Regions from separate parts of the Methylobacterium sp. J-001 genome, predicted to be linked through region 1. Evidence: riboswitches for the same ligand, from Rfam matches in the RefSeq annotation. Region 1 holds a riboswitch; the other holds the start of a gene.
What was found. Region 1 has a riboswitch for fluoride ahead of crcB (fluoride efflux transporter CrcB). Riboswitches for the same ligand answer to the same signal wherever they lie in the genome.

Region 1 (4,408 bases):
GTCGACCAGGGCCGTGTCGCCCTCGGCGAGCGCCCGGGCGGGGGCGAGGTCCGGGGTGCCGCGGCCGCCGATCATGTAGCTCGCCACCGTCCAGGGCGCGCCGCAGAAGCCCAGCAGGGTGGTCGCGTTTGGCAATTCGGACCGCAGCCGCTTCACCGTCTCGAAGACCGGGGCCAGGTGCGCGAAGATGGCCGGATCGCCGGCCTCGCGCAGCCGCCCGAAGGCGTCGCGGCCGTCGAGCGGATCGAGGCGGGGGCCCTCGCCCTCGACGAACCGCACGTCCTGGCCCAGCGCATGGGGGACCACCAGGATGTCCGAGAACAGGATCGCCGCGTCGAAGCCGAAGCGGCGGATCGGCTGGAGGGTCACCTCGACGGCGAAGTCCGGGCTGTAGCAGAGGTCGAGGAAGGAGCCGGCCTCGGCCCGGCTCGCCCGGTATTCCGGCAGGTAGCGGCCGGCCTGGCGCATCATCCAGGCGGGGGGCGGTCCGATCGCCTCGCCCTCGAGGACGCGCAGCACCGTCCGCTCGGACTTGCCTTCGGACATGCGCTCCGTCCCCGTCATCGTCGCTCCCATCCCGTCTTCGTCATCCCGCATGCCCGTCGGCGCGCCTCCTGTCGAGTCGAGGCGCGCCGTATCCCCACACAGGCCCCTCTCGAAAAGAAAAGAGAGATTCTAGGACTCTGTTTTTTCTATTGGGGGGGCTCAACACGGTGGTGCAAGCGGGTCCACAGGCCGTCCCCGCCGCCGCGCCGTTAACGAGGCTTTAAAGGATTCGCTCCATGTTGCGAGAACGGCCAAGTCCAACAGCGGCTTGCGAACGCCGAGTCCGGTACGCGCCCCTGTTGCGTCCCGGATTCTCCCAGGCGCCCGGATTCCGCGTGCCCATCTGGCGGACCTGTGAACGGCGGAGTCGATAAAGCGCAGCCCCTGCGCCCTGGACCTGCCCGAAGCCGCATCCTATCCACACTCATCGACTCCCCTGGCGGCCGGTTGTGGATAACGCGCCCGGCGAGACGAAGGCGACCGGATGGGCCGCAGCTACTTCCACCTCCACCTTGTCTCAGACTCCACCGGCGAGACGCTGATCAATGTCGGCCGGGCGGCGGCCGCGCAGTACGAGGGCGTCTCGGCGATCGAGCACGTCTATCCGCTGGTGCGCTCGGCGGCGCAGCTCGACCGGGTGATCTCGGAGATCCGGGCGGCCCCGGGCCTCGTGCTGTACACCCTGGTGGGCGGCGACCTCGGCGAGCGGCTCGAAGAGGTCGCCCGGGAGACCGGCTCGCCCTGCCTGTCGGTGCTGCGGCCGGTCCACGACCTGCTGCGCGCCTATCTCGGCGCCGAGACCACGGCCCGGCCGGGCGCCCAGCACATGCTGAACGCGGAGTATTTCAAGCGCATCGACGCGATGAACTTCACGCTGGCGCATGATGACGGCAACCTGCCCGAGGACCTGGAGGATGCCGACGTGATCCTGCTCGGGGTCAGCCGGACCTCGAAGACGCCGACCTCGATCTACCTGGCCAATCGCGGGCTCAAGACCACGAACCTGCCCCTGGTGCCGGGCATGCCGCTGCCGCCGGCGATCGAGCGGGCCCGGAAACCCCTGGTGGTCGGCCTGTTCGCCTCGCCCGAGCGGATCGTGCAGATCCGGCAGAACCGGCTGTCGAGCCTCAACGCCGACGAATCCTCGATGTATGTCGACCGCTCGGCGGTGGCCGACGAGATCACCATGTCGCGCCGGCTGTTCACCAAGAACCGCTGGCCCACCATCGACGTGACCCGCCGCTCGATCGAGGAGACCGCCGCGGCGATCGTCGACCTCTACCGCGACCACCGCCTGAAGTTCATCGCGGACTGAGGAAGGTTCGGGATCCCAAAGGGCAAGCCCTTTGGCGGGGTTCAGGGGCGGAGCCCCTGAGCCTTGCAGGGCTCTGCCCTGCACCCGCAAAAGGTCGGAGACCTTTTGAAACCATCTTTTTTCAGAGCGCGCGGATCAGGGCCATGCCGGCGAGGAGGCCGAGCAGGCCGCCCGCCACGGAGACGCCCACGTAGAGGGCGGCCAGGGCCGGCTCGCCGCGCTCGTACAGGCTGATCGCGTCGAGCGAGAAGGTCGAGAAGGTGGTGAAGCCGCCCAGGATCCCGGTGGTCAGGAACAGCCGCGCCGGGTGGCCGGCCGCGCCGCGCAGGGCGAAGCCCTCGGCCAGCACGCCCATCAGGAACGAGCCGAGCACGTTGATCACCAGGGTCGCGAGGGGAAACCCGAAGCCCGGCAGCAACCGGGCCACCGCGACGTTGATGCCGTGACGGACCCCGCCGCCGAGCCCGGCCCCGAGGATGACGATGAGGGTGTTGACCATGCCTGCCCTTCCTGTTCGGTCGGGCGGCGTCGGCACATGCCCCACCGCGGACGACCGGAGCGCCCGTTCGGTAGGAGCCATCAGCCCGGCATGGCGATGCCGGGCGGTTATCGGGGAGCTCCATCCCCATCCCGGCCAGATCTAGCGCAGGATGGGCCCGAGGGAAATCCGGATCCGCCCCTGCGCTACTGCACGGCGGCGAAGTGGCTGCGCTGCTCGATCTGGGCGGCGTAGAAATCCTCGACCACCTCGCGGACCACCTCGGCGAGCTCGGTGCCGCGGTTCTCGTCCAGATGGATGTCGCTGCCGACGCTCCGGCCAAGGGCGGCCCCGGCCGCGCCCGGGACCAGGCGCTCGTTGTAGCGCTGGTTCAGGCCCGAGACCGAGATGGTGTTGCTGCCGCCGAGCTCGGGACCGTACTTGATCTTGATCTTCTGCTCGGTCTCGGTCCCGCGCAGCTTGGCGCAGAGGCTGATGAAGTTGTCCTGGTCGATCTGGGCCTCGAGGCCGGTGATGCTGCCGTGGACGTTGTCCGCCTCGTTCAGTACCTCGGCCATCAGGCTCAGGACATCGACCACCGGCTCGAGGGCGCGGGTGCCCTCCGCCAGCAGCTTCCGGCGGAAATCGGTGCTGCGGGCATCGGCATCCTGCAGCCGGGCGCGGAACCGGTCCTTGACGTCGTTGGCGCGGGCCATGGCGCTCCTCCCTGATGTTCGTTGCAAGTCTTCAGTGTTGAGGCAACGAAGGCTACGAAGCGACATCAGGTGACGCAAGACCGTGCAAAATATTGATGCCTGATCAGAACTTGGGCTGTTGCCCAGGAATAGTCCGTGCCCAAGTCCTGTGCAAAGGTTTCAGGCCGCCGGCCCGTCGAGGGGCGCCAACCGGTCCGGTCCGGAGGCGGTCGGCAGGATTTCGGGCCGCGACAGGGCGCGGGCGAGCGCCGGCAGGTCCGGGGCGGGGGGGCCCGCTTTTCCGAACACCGCCCGGTCGAGGGCCGCGAGCGGCGCGGCCAGATCGGGCCGCGCCTGCCAGGTCCGGGCAAGCTCCGGTGCCTCCCGGCGGGCGGCCTCCAGGGCGGCGCGGAACCCGGCCGGATCGCCCGCGCGGGCGGCCCGGTTCAGGGCCCGGCGGGTGGCGGCGGAGAGGCGTAGGCGCGGGCGGCCCGTGCCGTAACCGATCAGGGCCAGGCCGAGGCCGAAGGCGGCGAGCGCCGCGGCGGCGGCCACCAGCGGCGACGGGACGGGCGGGGGCGCCCGGTCGCCCTCCCGGTCGGGCAGGCCGCCGCCGATCTGGCGGGCCGGGATCTCGGCCTCCCGCATGGTGCGGGTGTTGGTGTCGAACCACGGGATCGCGATGGCGTCGAGGGGGATCACCTCGGGCACGCCGGGCTTCACGTCCCACTGGTAGGTCGCCCGCGCCACGGGGCCGGAGGGCGTCAGCAGGGTCTCGCGGGTGACCGGGCCGGCGAAGGTGAGGATGCCGCGGGTGCGCATCACCGGCCGGGGCGGCAGGCCCTCGGCGACCATGCCCTGGACCTCCAGGGTCACGATCCGCCGGGTGGTCTCGCCGAGCTTCACGGTCTCGGGGTCGGGGCTCCAGGAATCGGTCACCGCGACGTCCCGGGCGGGCAGCCACCAGGGCTCCTTCACGTCCGGGCCGCCCGTCGCCTCTTTCCAGGCCGCTACCGGGAACGGGATCGGCTTCGAGCGCACCTCGACCATCCGCCGCTCGCCGACATCGTTGACCGTGAGCTTGTGGGTGAAGGGCTCGATGACGAAGTCGCCCGCATGGTGCGGGAACACCGCCACGGTGCGCTCGAACGCGATGGCGCTCTGCCCGTCCGGCAGCTTGGTCTTGCTCCAGTGGTCCCGGCCGAGCTGGGTCCAGGAGAAATTGGCGAGCGAGGGCTGGACGACCTCCTCCAGCAGGATCGGCTGCTTGTAGACCCCCCGGATCTTCAGCAGCACCATCTCCCGGGCGAAGGGCGCGCTGTTGCCGTTGAACTCTGCCGTGACCGTGAGGGTCAGGTCGCCGGGCTCGATCTC
Region 2 (4,408 bases), on a different contig from region 1:
TGTAGACGATGACCTTGTTCGCGAGTTGGGCACCGTGCCGGCTGCAGAAGCCTTCGAGCTGCTCGCGGGTGCCGATCAGTTCGACGCACATGGTCAGCTCGGGGTTGAGCGACTCGGCGCCGTCGTCCTGGATCGGCCCATGGTTGCTGTAGCCGTGGTGGGACTGGTGGGCGACGGCGTTCATGAGGCCCTCCGCCTTGGCCTGGGCGACGAGCTCCCGATAGAGCGGCTTCGAGCCAGAGAACCACCGGCCCTTGCCGGCGCCGCCGCGCTCGCCCGGCTTCATGTAGATACGGATCATGCCGGTGTCGGCGGCGACGACGCGATGCGATGGGGTCATGACGTCTCCTCGGTGATGGGGCGCTCGGCCAACGGTGCGACGGTCGGCACCCGGCCCGTACGGGCCTGGCGCAGGGTCATGCCGTCCGGGATGTTGGCCGCCGCCGACTTCGGGACCGCGATGCGCTGCGACAGGTAGATGCCGTTGTGACCCGAGCAGAGGTAAGCCAGGAAGCACGCGACGGCGAGATAGACCCCGTGCGTCGCGCCGAAGAGCTCGATGCCCATCAGCGTGCAGGCGAGCGGCGTGTTGGCTGCGCCGGCGAAGACCGCGACGAACCCCAGCGCCGCGAACAGGTCCACCGGCGCGCCGAGCAGCCCGGCCAGGGCGTTGCCGAGCGCCGCGCCGATGAAGAACAGCGGCGTGACCTCGCCGCCCTTGAACCCGGCGCTGAGGGTCACGACCGTGAACAGGATCTTCAGGGCCCAGCTCCAGGGATGGATGTCCGGCCCGAAGAAGGTGTTGATGGTCATCCCGCCGGCGTCGGCGGCCGAGACGCCGAGCCCGAGGTAGTCCCGCGTACCAAAAGCGTAGACGAGGCCGATGACCGCGAGGCCGCCGATCACCGGGCGGAGCGGCCCGTACGGGACCAGGCGCTTCAGCCAACCACCGAGGAGGTGGTTGGCTTCCGCGAACAGCAACCCGACAAGGCCGAAAGCGACGCCGGCGAGCGCGACCTTGGCAAGGAGCAGCGGATCGACGGTCAGGGCCTTCGCGCCGCCGGCGAGGAAGTCCACGTGGTAGAAGCCGTGGTGGATGCCCCATGCCTGGCAGGTCCAGTCGCCGACCACCGCGGCGAGGAGGCAGGGCACCAGCGCGGCGTACTCGACGCGACCGACCGCGAGCACCTCCAGCGCGAACACCGCGCCGGCGATGGGCGTGCCGAAGACTGCGCCGAAGCCGGCGGCGATACCCGCCATCAGGAGGACCCGGACCCCGGCCGCATCGACCCCGAAGAGCTTGCCGAAGGCGCTGGCAAGGCTGCCTCCCATCTGGACGGCGGTACCCTCGCGCCCGGCCGACCCGCCGAACAGGTGCGTGACGATGGTGCCGAGGAAGATAAGCGGCGCCATCCGGAGCGGCACGCCGCCGTCCGGCTCGTGGATCTCCTCGACGATGAGGTTGTTGCCGCCTTCAACGCTCTTGCCGAACAGGTGGTAGAGCAAGCCGACGGCACAGCCCCCGAGCGGAAGCAGGAACAGGAACCAGGGATGGTCGAAGCGCGCCTGGGTGGCCGCGTCGAGGCTCCACAGGAAGGCCGCGCAGAGGGTGCCGACCGCCGCGGCCATCGGCACGAGGATGGCCGACCATCGCGCCACCGAAACGGCATGGGCGTGCCGCGTGCGGACGAACGCCGCGAGGTTCAGGCTGTCGAAGAGATTTTGGAAGGTCGCGCGCATGAGTCCCCCTTGTTGCGGCGCCGCAAAAGGTAGGAGTCATTAGCCCAGGGGGCGGTTTGGCCGAAAGGCCCGGCAGATTCCATTGCCGTGGACGGGAGATGCCTTCGCCTCGCCCGTTCGTCAAGATCCAACTCCCGCGCGCCCGGGCCCCATCCCGAGTGGGGATGGGGCCCGGGTCGTTCGAAAGCATCACGAAAGACGGTGGCTGGTCCAGGGCCCGGGGCATGTCTATGCCCTCCGCGGCCGAGGCCGGCGCGTTCGACGCCGGCCCGGGGCGGAGCGCATCCCATGACCCTTTCCTGGCTCGGAGCCGTCATCACCTTCCAGGTGACCTTCACCGAACTCTTCATCGCCGCGACGGTGATGATGGCCGGGGCGTACCGGTTCGGATGGCGCAGCGTCCTGGCGGGCTCCATCCTCGGCGGGCTGGCGGTGTCGATCCTCGCGGTCGTCCTGCGCAAGGCGGCCTACCTCCTGGCCCTGAACGTCCTGGATTGGATCTCGGCGGTCTTGCTGCTCGGGTTCGGCCTGTACCTGCTCTACGAGTTCATCGACGGGCTCTCGAAGCGCGATGCCGGCACGGCCCCCGGCTCGACGGACGCGAACTGGTCGCGGCCGATCAACGCCGCGGGCCTCGGCGTCGCCGCCTGGGCCCTGGTCGCCGAGGGGCTTGAGATCCTGGTGGTCTGGCTCGGCGTCTCGCTTCGGGAGGGCGCGGGAACGGCGACCCTCGGGGTCGGCATCGGGGTCGTGCTCGTGGCGACCTTGGCTTTCGCCCTCGGCGGCACCGGGATCTTCCGGAAGGTGCCGCCCTACGTCCTCGACGGGGTCGCGGCCCTCATGGTGACGGCCTACGGCGCCTATTTCCTCTCCCTTGCCGTGACCCGCGCGTGATCGGTCGACGAAGGGATTGACCCGGACGACGGATTAATCCACGTTGCCGGACGTGGGATGGGGATGAAGCTCCCCGATAACTGCCGGCCCCCTATGGGCCGGACGATAGCTTCTACCGAGCGCTTCGGCGCGGGTAGAGCTATGTGTTGACCCGCACCGTCACGCTCATGACCGCAACCGGATCGCCGCAAGGCGGCCCCTCATGAGCCGACCGATGACCCTGCCCGATCCAAGACCGTCCTGATGCCCGCCGTCGCCCACCAGGCGCGGTCCGGGCCTTTTCCCGTTCGCGCACGAAAAAAAAGGCGGAGCCATAAGGCTCCGCCGCGACCAGGACACATGCCTCCGAGCGGTCACAAGAATACATGTGCTTAGGTCTAGTCTGTCGCAGGAATAAGGATAGCCACTCGATAGTCTGAGTCAACGCAAAAAAGCGATGTCTCGGAATAATAAAGAGCGGCATCTTTATTTAAAAAACAGCACTATTTGCGCCCCTGATAAAGCCATGGCTTTTTCGGGCGACGTCGTATTGGTTAAATCAGCATCTGCATGATAATGACTGGATAATTCTGTCGCACTTAGAAAATGCTTATTGCGCTGATCTTATAATTCGATACTTCTACCGGCGCTCCACTTGGGCTCCCGGACGATGATCTTGGGGCTCGAGGGGAATGCAGCCCCGGTCCGGGGCCCGGCGCGGAAGCGCGCAGGGCCGACACGTCGCCGCCGACGGACCGGGATGCGGTGAGGAGACCCCTGGCGGACACAACGTCCGGGTTCGAACGCTCAAATGGAGGAACACCTATGAGGAAGATCGCCCTTGCGGCGTCCGTCGCCTACGCCGCGACGCTCCTGCCGGCCGCCATGCCGGCCATCGCGAACGAAAACCTGATGAAGCTGATGCAGGACCCCAACCAGTGGGCGTTCCCGGGCCTCGACTACACGAACCAGCGCTATTCGAAGCTCGACCAGATCAACAAGGACAACGTCAAGAACCTCCAGGTGGCCTGGACCTTCTCGACCGGCGTGCTGCGCGGCCATGAGGGCGCCCCGCTCGTCATCGGCAACATGATGTACGTCCACACCCCGTTCCCGAACATCGTCTACGCGCTCGACCTCGACCACGAGGCCAAGATCGTGTGGAAGTACGAGCCCAAGCAGGACCCGTCGGTGATCCCGGTGATGTGCTGCGACACGGTCAACCGCGGCCTGGCCTACGCCGACGGCGCCATCATCCTGCACCAGGCCGACACCACGGTCGTCTCGCTCGACGCCAAGTCCGGCAAGGTGAACTGGTCGGTCCAGAACGGCGATCCGAAGAAGGGCGAGACCAACACCGCCACCGTGCTGCCGGTGAAGGACAAGGTCATCGTCGGCATCTCGGGCGGCGAGTTCGGCGTACGCTGTCACGTGACCGCCTACGACCTCAAGTCCGGCAAGCGGGTCTGGCGCGCCTACTCCGTCGGCCCGGACGACGAGATGCTCGTCGACCCGGAGAAGACCACCTACCTCGGCAAGCCGGTGGGCAAGGATTCTTCGCTGAAGACCTGGGAAGGCGACCAGTGGAAGACCGGCGGCGGCTGCACCTGGGGCTGGTACTCGTACGACCCCAAGCTCGACCTGATGTACTACGGCTCGGGCAATCCCTCGACCTGGAACCCCAAGCAGCGTCCGGGCGACAACAAGTGGTCGATGACCATCTGGGCGCGTAACCCCGACACCGGGCAGGCCAAGTGGGTCTACCAGATGACCCCCCACGACGAGTGGGACTACG

Region 2: linked by a shared signal. The riboswitch ahead of MKK65_RS12450 (voltage-gated chloride channel family protein) and the one ahead of crcB (fluoride efflux transporter CrcB) in region 1 are both predicted to bind fluoride.

The regions. Positions count from the first base shown of each region.
Region 1 covers NZ_JAKSYN010000137.1:106-4,513, reverse strand. The annotation lists gene MKK65_RS17180 (uroporphyrinogen decarboxylase) at 1-576, opposite strand, end outside; gene MKK65_RS17175 (pyruvate, water dikinase regulatory protein) at 1,031-1,861, shown strand; gene crcB (fluoride efflux transporter CrcB) at 1,983-2,360, opposite strand; fluoride riboswitch at 2,425-2,497, opposite strand; gene MKK65_RS17165 (hypothetical protein) at 2,546-3,055, opposite strand; gene MKK65_RS17160 (hypothetical protein) at 3,215-4,408, opposite strand, start outside.
Region 2 covers NZ_JAKSYN010000112.1:56,288-60,695, reverse strand. The annotation lists gene MKK65_RS12455 (DUF190 domain-containing protein) at 1-340, opposite strand, end outside; gene MKK65_RS12450 (voltage-gated chloride channel family protein) at 337-1,740, opposite strand; fluoride riboswitch at 1,764-1,836, opposite strand; gene MKK65_RS12445 (TMEM165/GDT1 family protein) at 2,029-2,634, shown strand; fluoride riboswitch at 2,685-2,756, shown strand; gene xoxF5 (lanthanide-dependent methanol dehydrogenase XoxF5) at 3,439-4,408, shown strand, end outside.